DNA from 3 places in the Arthrobacter ramosus genome. Region 2 is predicted to be linked to each of the others. Evidence: riboswitches for the same ligand, from Rfam matches in the RefSeq annotation. Region 2 holds a riboswitch; each other region holds the start of a gene.
What was found. A riboswitch is a leader RNA that binds a small molecule or an ion and turns the genes downstream of it on or off. The one in region 2 is predicted to bind cyclic di-AMP.

Region 1 (4,452 bases), 1.2 Mb from region 2:
CCCGCGCCGCCTGAGCGCAGCCGCAGCTTCCGCATAGTTCCGCAGCCGGGTTTCGGCCCGGTCCCGCTCCACTTTTGCCGCTTCAGCGTCGACGGCGGAGGCCTGCCTCATGACGCTGAATAATTGGCTGCTTCTCGGATGCACCTCGGCGAACCAGTCGGCCAACAACGCTAGAACCGCCCCCGCGTCGGCGGCTGCGGCAGTCCGCTCGCGCATAGTCTCCGGGACGGTGCGGGGGGCATCCGGACCCGCGGCCGTCGCGTCAACCACGGCCGAGAGCAGCGCGGCCTTGTTGCCCACGGAGTTGTAGATGGTCTGGATAGCCACGCCTGCTTGCTCGGCAACGGCCCCGATGGTGGTGGCCACGTATCCCCTGCTCAGAAACAGCTGCCGAGCGGCTTCCACAACTGCAGCCTTGGTTGCGACAGCTTGAGCTACCCGCCTGTCATTGTGCCGGATTTCCACGAAAAAAGAATAGCATTCTAGTGACTGGAATGCTATTCTAATGACCTCGAACACCTCAGGAGGCTTCGCGATGGACAGCAATGAGCCAGTGAACACCGTGGTTGTGGGCGCCGGGCAGGCAGGGCTCGCCACCGGATTCCACCTGAAGAAACACCGGCAAGACTTCCTCATCCTGGACTCGCAGGCCCGCGTCGGCGACGTGTGGCGGAACCGATGGGATTCCTTGCGGCTCTTCACCCCGGCGCAGCACGATTCCCTGCCCGGCATGCCATTTCCCGCCGCCCGAGGCAGCTTTCCCGGAAAAGACGCCATGGCCGAATACCTTGAGGAGTACGCCAGGAACTGGGAACTCCCGGTACGCCATGGTGCCCACGTCACCGGCATCGAGCGGGAGGACGGCCGGTTCCGAGTGCAGTCAGGCTCCGGGTCGATCCTGGCCAAGAACGTTGTTGTTGCCACGGGCCCGAACGCGCAGCCAAGGATCCCGGCGTTCGCCGAGGATCTGGATCCCGGCATCCACCAACTCCACGGAGCGGAATACACCAACCCGGACTCGGTTCCACCCGGAGATGTCCTGGTGGTCGGCTCCGGCACCTCCGGCGTCGAAATCGCCCTGGAGCTCGCACCTACCCACCGCACCTACATTGCCGGAACCCCTCCCTTCCACATTCCAAGCCCCGTAACGCGATACGCCGGCGGGCTTTGGTGGCTCTTCATCCACAAGGTATTGAACAGATCCACCCCTATCGGCCGCAAAGTCGCGGTCGGGTTCACGAAGCACGGCGCGCCGCTGATCCGGGCCTCCACCCGAGAGCTCGACGCCGCGGGAGTCACCCGCCTGCCACGGCTGACGGGCACCCGCAAGGGCCAACCCCTGACCGACGAAGGCCACGCGATCCCCGTGTCCACGGTGATCTGGGCTACCGGTTACCAACCGGACTTTGGCTGGATCCGAGGACTTCCCGCGGATGAGGACGGCTGGCCGCTCACTTGCCGGGGCGCCGTTGAACAACTGCCAGGGCTGTTCTTCGTGGGCATGCCCTTCCAATACGGGCTGACCTCGGGCCTCGTGGGCGGGGTCGGCCGCGACGCCGAACACGTCGCAGGACTCATCGCCGGGCAGACTGAAGGTCCGCGGGACTAGGCTCGCGGAAGTTCTTGGCAAAACCGGTTACCCCGCCCGTTATTCAAATGTGACTTTGCATGCCGGCTGTTGTAGCGTCGAGGGGCGACCCAATCCCCAAATGGGCCGCTTCCGGGTTGACGCCGAGCTCTGCCGCAACCCGGAATCCGCCAGACCCGCGGCAGAGACGGGGGACCCAGAGTCTCCGGGCCTACTTCTCCACAGGCCCTCGGGGTGAAGCCGCCACGCGCGGCCGGACGGCCTCGTCCGAACCCGACAGCTAACCTCGAAGGCGTTGAGAGGCAATCACCATGTCCCCAATCATGGATCAGCCTCGCCGTGCCGAAGTGGCGGGCGAGAGCACCAAACCAACCGGACGTCGTCGGGCCAAAGACAGCGAACCGTTCATCGCGGCACCGGCTACTGAACCTTTGAGTTCGACAGCGGAACCCACCCCCGCGGCAACCCGGACGACGGCGGCGCCCACCACTCGCGCGGCCGCCCGCGCAGCCGAACGGAAGCGGGCTTCCCAAGCCAGCGAAACCGCCGCCATTCCGACGGTGCCTGCTGCGACGGTAGCTGCTGAACCAACAGAACCAGCGACCGCCGCCATTCCGACGGTGCCTGCTGCGACAGCTGAGCAAGCCAAACCTGAGAAGGCAGCCACAACGGCACTCCCGGCGGCACCCCGTGCCGCCGTCGGTCCGGCATCGTTCACCGGTTCGTCCTTCAGCCGTGAACCACACGCCGTCCTCAAGAAGGCCGCCAGCATCCGGACGATGAGCAATCGAATGGCAGTGGTTGCAGGTGCCCTAGGCATCTTGTTGACCGCCGGTTCCCTGGGCCAAGCCCTTGAGTTGCCCTTCTTCGGCCAGGAATCCCGCGCCCAGGACGCTGCGAGCGCGGACAACCAAGACTCCACGCAATCCGGCGCTCCTTCCGCGGTGGCAAGTACTTCCCCCAGCGCTGCTGCATCACCTTCGGCAGCTACCCCAAGCGCCAAGTCCGGCCAGACCTCCGCGGGCCCGGCGCAACATTCGCCGCAAGGACCCGCCGCTGTCGAACCGTCGAGTGTCTCGGCACCGTCGATCTCCGTCCAGGTTCCTGCCGTCCCGTCAGCACTGCCCCCAAGCCTTACCCCGGTGCCTGTTCCTTCCAATCCGGTTCCGACCGGGCCAACGACCCCCACCCCGGCTCCCACCCCGGGTCCGACGGGGCCAACCACCCCTACCCCGACTCCGCCCCAGACCGGCACGCCCTCCCCCGCGCCCACAGGTTCTTGGAAGCCGCGGACCCCGGCCAGTCCTAGTCCCACGCCACAGCCCACCCAACCGGGCGTGGATCTTGGGTCGGTTTTGGACGCAGCAACCAAGGCCCTGCAGTGAGGATGGGACAGCATCGAAAGTCTGCCGTCGAGTGGCACGGACGGTGCTGCCGACACACCCGGACACAGATGATTCAGCACCGCCCCGACCGCTGGCGCTGCAGCCTTCAGTTGCGGCAGTTCAACAAGTAAGCCAGCGCGGCTTCCGGTACCAGCGGCTTCAAATCCGCGGACGGCCCGCCCAGCGGCGCGCTTTGAGCGTTGCGTGGAGTTCGAGTCGGGTCGCGCCATTCAGCGGATCAGCACCGATAAGCTGGCGGACCCTGGCCAGCCGGTTGTAAATGCTGCTCCGATGCAGGTGGAGCTTCGCAGCCACGTCCTGCACGGAGCCGTCGCTGTCGTAGAGCAGTTCGAGCACGGGCAGCAGCTCGCCGTTGCGGTCCGCATCCTCGATCTCCTGGAAATGTGCCGAGCCCGAATCGTCCCAGCCACCGGGCGCCTGTAGCCGTTCGAACAATTGGTAAATCCCGGCCGAGCGGCTGTCCACGAGCTCTCCGAGTGGAGGATCGACGGCGGCAGCCTGGGCCGCGAGCTTCGATTGCCGGTACGCCCGGCTCAGCTGCCGGATGACTGAAAACGGCTCGCTGATGCCGAGAATGACGCGGTCCACCTTCCGTCCGGCGCGCTTGGCGAGTTCCAGCTGATAGTGGACCAAGACTTGGGCGTGCTCCGCCCGCCCGCCGGTTTCGCGGAACAACAGGACCGAGTGCGTCTCGGTGCCGGCGCTGAAAAGCACGGAATCGACCCCGATAGTTGCCTGCAGCGCGGCGGAACGGTGCGTCAGGGTCGCCGCGATCGGATCGGAGACGCCGCCACTGTCCTCCGCGTCGAGCACTGTAACCAGCTGCCACGGTCCCCGGCCTTGAATCTCCTTCCATCCCGCCACAGTTGCCACAGCATTGGACTCGCCCTGGCATGCAGCCAGGAATTCCTGCTCACGGCGGCGCCGGAACTCCGACTCGGCCGTATTGGAATCGAGCAACAACGCTGCGAGGAGGTCCAACTCGTCCCGGACGCCCGGCAACTCGGCGAGTATCGCCGTCGCGGTCTGCTCGTCAAGGTCTTGCTGGACCCACAGGTACCCGACGCGGAATCCGCGCACCAGCAGCGGGACGCAGACGCGCCCCACCATCCCGAGTTCCTCATTGGCGGGCACGACGACGGGACGCACGGCGGTGGCAATCCCGTGGGAGAGCTGCCACGCGCTGACGTCCACCGGGACCCGTTTGCTCAGGAGGAAATTCACTCGCACACGGTCGGCGTGGGACTGGTTGGAACTGTAGGCCAGCAGCACGCCGTCGAGGTCTTCCAGGGAGAGGCCGCGGCCCAACTTGAGTGCTACGTCCTCGACGATCTTCTCCACGTCTTGCTGCATGGAGAAAACACTACTTTGCCCCACGAACATCAGGCGACACCTGACGCTCTCAATATCGACAAATGTCGAGTCTTGAGCGGCAAAAACCCCGGAATTCCGGGGAAG
Region 2 (4,452 bases):
CCAAGGTCCTTCCGATGGCGTCCTTCAGCGCAACCGGTGCGGCGGGAATGGGCGTGGCACTATCGAAGGCAAGTTGGCGCGCCTCGGCCCACAAGTGGTCGGCATGCGGGACATGCTCGGGGGCTTCCGTCATCCGGCGTCGGTTCCGGGGTTCGTGTAGTCCTTCGCGAGCGTGCGTGCCAGGCCCATCGCGGCATCCATCGACGCAGCTTCAGTCGCTTGTCCCGAACCCGCAGCGAGTCCGGCCGCGAAGCCCGCAATGAAGGTGGTCAAGGGAGCCGCCGGCCGGACCACTGAATGGGCTGCAACGCCCGCCAAGGAAAGGATCTCGTTGATGTCGATCTCGACGTCTTCCAGCTCATATGCTTGCAGCAGGCTCCTGCACCATTCCTCAAGCGTTTCTTCCTGGCTCTTCACGATCCGCCTCCACTGTCCGGTACAGCTGTTGTCACGGCAGGTCGCCGTCCACTCCAAGCGCCGCGGCATCGTCCCAGGTATCCACGTCATCGGTGGACCCGGCGGGGACAGGCACGGCCAGCAGATCAAGCCTAGCAAGCAGCCGGAAAACCGCGGCGTTGGCCAGGCCGCCCTGTTCTGCCGCAGCCTGCACCTCCCGTTGCAGAGCGGATACCCGGTAGATCCCGAGCAGCGGCTGCTTCCGGCCATCGGCGGATACGGACATGGCCCCTTCCGCTTCTTCGTGGCCGGCAAGTACCCGGAGCAGGACCGGAACCGCGGCGGCGGCCAGGGGCATATCGCAGGCCAGGACGAGGACCCAGGGCGCGTGCTTAGTGGACGGGCTCACCTCTTCTTGCCCTTCGCCGCCTTGCGCTTCTAGCGCGGCGAGTCCGGCGGCGATCGCGGCAGCCGGTCCGGCGAAGGGCGGGTCCTCCCGCGCGGTCAATGTGCCGTCCGGCAAAGTGCCGGGATCCGGCCCGACGACGACGACCCTCCCGGCCCCGCACACGGCCGCCACGGCACGCTCAAGGAGGGTGGCGCCGTCGTACCTTAACTGGGCTTTGGGCACGCCGCCGAGGCGGGAGGACTTGCCACCCGCCAGTATCACCGCATCAAAGTCCACTCGCCCAGATTACCCGGGAAGCAGGCTCAATTCCGGTTCAGGCCGCCGATTCAGGCAGGAGGAAGGGATCCCATGCAGGCGCAGGTTTCTCAAGCTCCTTGATCTGCCAGATAGTCCCGGTGGGCGCCGCCGGCGTGAACCTCAGTTTCCAGCCCATCTCGGCTGGAGTGTGGTCACTCTTGGCGTTGTTGCAGCGCAAGCACGCTGCCACCAGGTTTTCCCAGGAATCCGCGCCGCCCCTGGATTTGGGGTGGACGTGGTCAATGGTGTGGGCTGCTTTCCCGCAATAGGCGCAGCGGTGACCGTCACGGCGCAAGACGCCGCGGCGTGTAACCGCCGTGATGGTGTTGTACCTCGGCCGGATGTAGCGATTGAGCAGAATCACGGAGGGACGTCCGAGAATCTCCTGCGGCCCGACGACAGGCTCGTCGCCTTCGGCCACTACGCTCGCTTTTCCGGTGAGCACAAGGACCAGCGCCCGGCGGAAGGTTACTACCGCCAGCGGTTCATATCCAGCATTCAGAACGAGTGTGCGCATGCACGTACCTCTTCACGGCCGCACCCGTCAGGGGCGCGAGGGCCGGCTGCCCTCTGCATGTACGGGCTGTGGATCGACAACCTAAGAGTAAACACTCGGAGGCCAGATCAACGAATCCTTGCCGGAGTTCCAGGGCAGTGTCGGTCAAAGTTCACGTGCCGGACACATAGCGCATGCTGGTTAAAACAGAACATCCCCGCGGGCGGACCAGCGGGGATGTTCCAGTGAAGCTATGTAGCCGGAGCTATTTAGCCACCAACGCGGATGAAGACCGGGCCGGAGCCGACGTTGACGCTGTAAAGGGCGGTGGTGCCACCGTTCCAGCCGCCGTGGACCGCCATGCCGTTGCCGACGTAAACGGCGATGTGGGCCATGCCCATGCCACCGTTCTGGTAGTAGACCAAGTCTCCCGGCTGCGCTTCAGCAGCGCTGACCGTACGGCCAAGAGAGAGGTAGTCTGCCGGCCAGCCGTGGAAGTTGATCCCAACAGCGGCCAGGGAGTTCGAAGCCAGGGCGGTGCAGTCCTGGGCAACGCCAAGCTGTGCGTAAGCTGCGGCAGCAATTGCTGCGCCCTTGCCGCTGGCAACCTTCGTTGCAGGTGAAACAGCAGCGGTGACAGAGAGCGTCGAGGAGCCGGTAGCGGCACCCGTTGCAGCCTGCGTAGCCGGAGCAGCTTCCTGCGTGGCAACCGGAGCTGCGACAACCGGAGCAGCTTCGGTGGAGACCGCCGGGCGCTCGTACTTGATGGCGACGGAGGAGTCGGCCGAAATGCTGGCTTGGGCGATGGACTGGACTTCCAGGGCGGAGGTCGAAGTGGACTCGCGAGGGACGTTGGTTTCTGCAGCGTTGGCTGCGATACCGCTAGTGAGCACCAGACCGGAAGCAGCTGCGATAACAGCTGCCTGACGGCCTACGCCACCGGCGTTGCTGCCGACAGTCTTAGCGATAACGGCAAGCGAGTTGGTCTTGGTGACCGCGGCACGGTGGCGCGCAACAGTAGAGCGTGAAGACACGTTAAGAGGCCTCTCCCTATGCCCGCGAGGTAAGCTGTCGGATTCGGATGGGAGTCATCCGGCCACACTTCTCCCTCTCGGAAGTTGTGCGACTTAACCCCAAGGCCATCGGTGAAGATGACCAAAAGTGGGTCCCCCGCCTCTGCCAGACGATGTTTTGCGAACGGAACCTCGAGCAGTGGCAGAGCTAGGCAATCCACTCGAGTGCATCAACTCTCTAAAAGTTGATGCGTCTTAGACGGTACATGAGTTTTGGCTCAATGTCACATTCAGGTCACGGAGCGTGACAAGCATGCGAGAGGCTTCCATCGGATTGGCTACAGCCAGCCCAGGGGGTCAACGACGTCGCCGTTGACCATGACTTCAAAATGGAGGTGGCAGCCGGTAGAGGCGCCGGTGGTGCCGCTCAATGCGATGACATCGCCGCGGCTGACCGTCTGGCCCACCTGGACGTTGAACGAAGACAAATGGTTGTACGTGGTTTCCAGGCCGTTGCCGTGGTCCACCACAATGCGGTTTCCGCCGCCATACGGATGCCAGCCAGCGAAAGTGACCTTGCCGGCGGCGGCAGCATGGACCTGGGTGCCGCACTGGGCCACGAAGTCCTGGCCCCGGTGGAACTCCCCCAAGCCGCCCGTGATGGGATTCACACGATAGCCGAAAGGCGAGGCCGTGGTCAGTGTGTCCAGCGGCGCCCCCAGGGTGCCTTTGGAGGACGACGTCTTGATGGTGCCGACGGACTGCGCGCTCAAGAGCTGCTTGAGTTTGCTGTCCGGATCCGCCGTGGTGGAAACCGCAGCACGGCTGAAGTCGATCGTGGCGCTTGCCGCGGCCGGAATCTCAGGCTGGGTGCCCACCGCCGAGGCGGCCTGGCTCGATTCGGCCGTGGCCGTCATGGCGCTTGTGCCCGGCATGGCGACCGTCAGGATGAGGCCCGTCGCGGCAAGGGCCACTCCGGCCTTCTGTCCCGCCCCGCTCGCCGCAGCGAACTCGGCTATCTGCCGCAAAGGACCCTTGCGGCGGCGAAGTTCGCGATGGGGATCGCGGGGCCGATCGTGCTCGACGGCGCTTGCGCTCCGCAGCTCAGCAGTAGGACCGGACGCGCGCCTGCGGCCCCTGGTGTTCTGCGTAGTCAAGGTTTTCCTCTCTGGCAAGCCTGCGAAGTTAGCTGTCGGATTCGGGCCAGAGAGATCGTGGACCCGGTCCGCGTGAAGGGCGCGAAGCGCAGAGCTACCGAAGGGGCCCTGCGCTGTTTGCACTTCCGCTGCGGACTTCACCCCAAGGCCGTCTTTCGACAGCCGATGGTGGTTCCTCCGCTTCTGCCAGTGAATGGACTAATCCACCTGATCCGCTGGCAGAACTCGGCTTCGGATCAGGTAACGCTTTGGTATCGGCGCCAGTAATAAACTATAGGGGATTAAGCCCCCGCGGTAATAATTTCGTTATCTTTGCTGGCCGCCTCGCCAGGCCGGCTAGGCGACCGTGACAAACACGTGCGAGGCTACCTCAGGCGGCAGCTCCAGCGCGCCGTCGATATTGGGCACGCGAACGGAGATGTACTCCCCCACACGTTCCAGGGAAACCCTGGCTCCGGGGCGGATTCCGCCCTCGTCCAGCTGCACCAGAAGTTCCGGTTCCACCTGGATCGGTTCAGCCAGGCGGCTGACGGTGACCCGGTTTTCAGGTGAGTATTCGTTCATCGCGTCGAGAAGGTTGACCACGCCATCCGTAAAGGCGTGGGAGGCGACTCCACCCAGCGCTTCGAGTCCGGGAATGGGGTTGCCATACGGCGATTCCGTGGGGTGGTCCAGCAGCTCATA
Region 3 (4,452 bases), 290 kb from region 2:
CGACGGTCCCGCTGCGGTAAAGCTCGCCAAGGACTTCCGTCCGGATGTCCTGGTGCTGGATGTCATGCTTCCAGGGTTCGACGGCGTTGAGCTGCTCGGCAGGATCCGCACCTTTGCGCCTGAGGTGCCCGCGCTCTTCCTCACCGCCAAGGATGACGTGCAGGACCGCATCGTCGGGTTGGCCGCCGGCGGCGACGATTATGTCACCAAGCCCTTCAGCATGGAGGAAGTCCTGCTACGCCTGCACCGCCTGGTCCAGCGCTCGGGAGTGGCCGCGATGGACACTGCCGAGCTGGTTGTAGGCGACCTGACCCTGAACGTGGACACGCGTGAAGTTACCCGTGGCGGCGAAGACATCCCGCTCACGGCGACCCAGTTCGAGCTCTTGCGCTACCTCATGGAAAATCCCAAACGCGTGGTCAGCAAGGCTCAGATCCTCGACCGCGTGTGGGACTACGATTTCGGCGGGCAAGCAAACATCGTGGAGCTTTACATCTCATACCTGCGTAAGAAGATCGAGGCCAACCACCCGCCCATGATCCACACCGTGCGCGGAGCAGGCTACGTCATCAAGCCTGCCGAATAGCCGGGGCGTCGAATGTCCGCACTCTCGGGTATCCCCCGCCAGACCGACCATCGTTGGTTCAATCCTTCAACCTGGCACTTGCGCACGCGCTTGATCCTTCTCTCCATGGCGCTCCTCGTGGCCATCTGCGGTGCCGTCGGGGTGGTCAGCTACGCCTCCATGGACGTGTTCCTCACGAAGCAGCTCGACCAGCAATTGATGCAGGCCTCCCATGGCCGCCCGCCGCAAGGCAACCCGGGCGGCCGTCCGGACCCCTTGGACCCCCGGGGCCAGAGCATCGGCACGCTGAATGCGCGTATTCTCGCAGGTCAGGTGAGCAGCGATGCTGGATTCTTGTCCTCCGATGCCACCCGTGCGCCGTTGTCGCCCAGCGACGCTCGAATCCTGTCCGCGCTCCCGCCCGATGGCCGCCCGGTTGATCGCACCCTGTCCAATGGCGGCTACCGGCTGGTGGCCACCGAAACTCCTTACGGCGATGTTGTCATCACGGGGCTGCCACTCGCCTCGAAAGAGGACACCGAGGCCTCGCTCGTGTGGACCATGGTGCTGGTGTCCTTGGGCGGACTGGTCCTGATCGGACTGGCCGGAACCGTGCTGATCCGCCGCACCATGCGCCCCCTGGAGCAACTCTCCGACGTCGCCACGAAGGTATCGAAACTTCCGCTCGACGCCGGTGAGGTGGCACTCGCGGTGCGCGTTCCGGCGTCGGCGGCCCACCCGAGCACGGAAGTGGGAAGTGTCGGCCATGCTTTGAACCTGATGCTGGACAACGTCTCGAGCGCCCTCGAAGCCCGCCAGCAAAGCGAAACGAAGGTGCGCCAGTTCGTCGCCGATGCCTCGCACGAACTGCGCACTCCGCTGACCGCCATCCGCGGCTACACCGAGCTCTTGCGCATGACCGAGACGTTCACCGAGGACGGGCGCAAGTCGCTGGGACGGGTGCAGAGCCAGTCCGAACGCATGACCACCCTCGTTGAGGACCTCCTTCTGTTGGCCCGGCTGGACGAAGGGAAGGCCCCCGAGTTCACCGATGTGGACCTCACGCAGTTGGTGATCGAGACCGTCAGCGACGAGAAGGTCATGGCCCCAGGGCACATCTGGCAGCTCAAGCTCCCGGACGAGCCCCTCACGGTCCGCGGCGACACCACTCAACTCCACCAGGTTTTGGCGAATCTGCTCTCCAACGCCCGCAAACACACGGAGGCGGGAACCACCGTGGTCACGGGCGTCATGCGTTCCGCCGATGGCAGCGCCGTGGTGACAGTGACTGACAACGGGCCGGGCATCCCGCCGGAATTCCAGGGCAGGATCTTCTCCCGCTTTGCCCGTGCCGACGCCGCCCGCTCCGGTTCCGAGGGCACCTCCGGGCTCGGCTTGTCGATTGTGGAATCCATTGTCCAGGCGCATGGAGGCACCGTCGAAGTGGCGTCGCGGCCCGGCCGGACGGAATTTGCGGTGCGGCTTCCGGCGCTCAGGACCGCCACGGCCTGAACGGCCGCCCAGGAGGGCGCGACGCCGGTGCGCGGCGGGCGCAAGTCGACGCACCGACGTCGTGATCTCCGTTACCTAAATGTGACTTAAGTAAAATCCTCCTGTACCGTCGAATGGGTGCGCGGGATCATTCCGGCCACCGCCGGGTAGGCGCCGAGCTCTGCCACTCCCCGGTGCCCAAAAATCCAGGCAGAGACGGGGGACCCAGGTCTCCGGGCAAGCGCTCATGTTGAGCCAGCCCTAGGGGTGAAGCCGTACCGCCACGATTCCCAGTGGCCACGGCCGGATGACCTCATCCGAATCCGACAGCTAACTCCGCAGGCGTCGAGAGGCAATCACCATGTCTGATTCCAGGAATCAGTCGCGCCCTGTTGCGCGCCACCGCGGCGAACCTGCCCGGAGAAACAAGTCACGTTCCACGTTGAGGCGAGCCGCCTCGAATCTCGGCACCGGCCAGCGCATGGCAGTTGTTGCCGGCGTCGTTGCCGTGTTCCTCGGTGCAGGTGCCGCCACCCAGGCCGCCGGACAAGCCATCAATGCCCAGGACATGAGCCGCACGTCCGAATCCCGCGCGGCGGATAACTCAGCCACGCCATCGGCCGCCGCCACGCCGTCGGCGAGCGCAAGCGCAAGCCCCAAGCCGAGCGCCGCGCCGACGCCGAGCCAGGCACCTGCCCCCGCTCCGGCCGCCGTCGCACCGCAGGCCGCCGTCGCACCGCAGGCCGCCGCACCGGCCGCGCCCGCGGCACCGCCCGCTCCAGCAGCCCCGGCCGCACCTGTCGCCGTCGATGATCCCTCCGGCGCACAGGCTTATGCCGCAAGCATCCTTCCATCCTACGGTTGGGGTCAGGGCGAGATGTCCGCCCTGCTCACCTTGTGGAACAAGGAATCGGATTGGCGCACCACTGCCACCAACGCCTCCAGTGGCGCTTACGGCATTGGGCAATCGCTGCCGGGCGAAAAAATGGCATCAGAAGGCGCCGACTGGCAGACCAACTACCAGACGCAGATCCGCTGGGGCCTGAACTACATCAAGGAACGCTACGGATCGCCGTCCGCGGCGTGGTCCTTCCACCTGGCGCACAACTGGTACTAGACCAAGAGCCACGCACAAGTACGTCGAGGTCCGTCCCTCCAGGGGCGGACCTCGACGTATTTTGGCCAGGCATGTGATTCGCCACACCGGCCATACATCCACAGCCACGTCACAGGTTCCGCCTAAAGCCTTCATATTCTGCAACGGCACTCTGAATACATGACTCTCATCGAATCCACCTCCGGAACCCTGAAGGACCCCGCGGTGGTGCCGCCGGGCCTTCCCATCCCACCCAACACCCCCCTTCAACCCAGCACAGCGCGGCGCGCCCCCGTCGACACCCACACCGCCGTCCCCGTCCTCGATGTCACCATCCCCGTCTTCAACGAGGAACGCGACCTCGAAGAGTGCCTGCGCAGGCTTCACGGCCATTTGCGCGAATCCTTCCCGCATGGCTTCCGCATTACCGTGGCCGACAACGCAAGCACGGACAGCACCTTGAAAATCGCGGAGCGCGTGGCCAGGGAACTGCCTGAGCTCGCGGTTGTCCATCTTGAGGAGAAGGGACGCGGCAACGCCCTGCGCAAGGTGTGGCTCGCATCGCCGGCGCCGGTTCTGGCTTACATGGACGTGGATCTTTCCACGGACCTCGCCGCACTGGCGCCCCTTTTGGCGCCGCTGATCTCCGGCCATTCGGACCTCGCCATTGGCACACGGCTGACCCGCAACTCGCGGGTTGTCCGCGGCCCCAAGCGCGAGTTCATTTCGCGCAGCTACAACCTGATGCTGCACTCGTTCATGGGCGCCCGCTTCAGCGATGCCCAGTGCGGCTTCAAAGCGATCCGGGCAGATGTCGCACAGCAGATCCTCCCGCACACCATGGACAACTCGTGGTTCTTCGACACTGAGCTCCTGGTCCTCGCCGAACGCTGCGGCCTCCGGGTCCACGAAGTTCCCGTTGACTGGATCGACGATCCCAATTCCAGCGTCGACGTGGTGCGCACTGCCCTGGCCGACATCCGCGGCATGGTCCGGCTCACCCGGGATCTCGTCTCGGGCCGCATCCCCATTCCGGAACTGCGCGCAGCACTTGCACGCGGGCCGCTCCCGGCGTCGTCCCGCACCGCCGAGCAGAACCCGCGCAGCAGCCTTTTCGGGCAGCTGGTCCGGTTCGCCGCGATCGGCGCCGCGTCCACCCTCGCCTATGTGCTCATCTTCCTGTTCTGCCGCGGCTTCATGGACCCGCAGCTGGCCAACTTCCTGGCGCTGCTCATCACGGCCATCGCCAACACCGGCGCCAACCGGCGCTTCACCTTCGGCATCCAGGGCGGCAATCCCG

Region 1: another riboswitch for cyclic di-AMP. It lies ahead of ABD742_RS23715 (hypothetical protein); the one in region 2 lies ahead of ABD742_RS18240 (NlpC/P60 family protein).
Region 3: another riboswitch for cyclic di-AMP. It lies ahead of ABD742_RS19560 (aggregation-promoting factor C-terminal-like domain-containing protein); the one in region 2 lies ahead of ABD742_RS18240 (NlpC/P60 family protein).

The regions. Positions count from the first base shown of each region.
Region 1 is NZ_BAAAWN010000001.1:5,140,381-5,144,832, reverse strand. It holds gene ABD742_RS23725 (TetR/AcrR family transcriptional regulator) at 1-405, opposite strand, end outside; gene ABD742_RS23720 (flavin-containing monooxygenase) at 506-1,609, shown strand; cyclic di-AMP (ydaO/yuaA leader) riboswitch at 1,747-1,897, shown strand; gene ABD742_RS23715 (hypothetical protein) at 1,900-2,973, shown strand; gene ABD742_RS23710 (PucR family transcriptional regulator) at 3,133-4,347, opposite strand.
Region 2 is NZ_BAAAWN010000001.1:3,962,625-3,967,076, forward strand. It holds gene ABD742_RS18220 (molybdopterin molybdotransferase MoeA) at 1-133, opposite strand, end outside; gene ABD742_RS18225 (DUF6457 domain-containing protein) at 130-417, opposite strand; gene mobA (molybdenum cofactor guanylyltransferase) at 449-1,081, opposite strand; gene ABD742_RS18235 (HNH endonuclease) at 1,119-1,619, opposite strand; gene ABD742_RS18240 (NlpC/P60 family protein) at 1,868-2,632, opposite strand; cyclic di-AMP (ydaO/yuaA leader) riboswitch at 2,638-2,804, opposite strand; gene ABD742_RS18245 (M23 family metallopeptidase) at 2,950-3,768, opposite strand; cyclic di-AMP (ydaO/yuaA leader) riboswitch at 3,771-3,978, opposite strand; gene ABD742_RS18250 (iron-dependent transcriptional repressor DtxR) at 4,105-4,452, opposite strand, start outside.
Region 3 is NZ_BAAAWN010000001.1:4,253,773-4,258,224, forward strand. It holds gene ABD742_RS19550 (response regulator transcription factor) at 1-586, shown strand, start outside; gene ABD742_RS19555 (sensor histidine kinase) at 599-2,077, shown strand; cyclic di-AMP (ydaO/yuaA leader) riboswitch at 2,242-2,415, shown strand; gene ABD742_RS19560 (aggregation-promoting factor C-terminal-like domain-containing protein) at 2,418-3,173, shown strand; gene ABD742_RS19565 (bifunctional glycosyltransferase family 2/GtrA family protein) at 3,333-4,452, shown strand, end outside.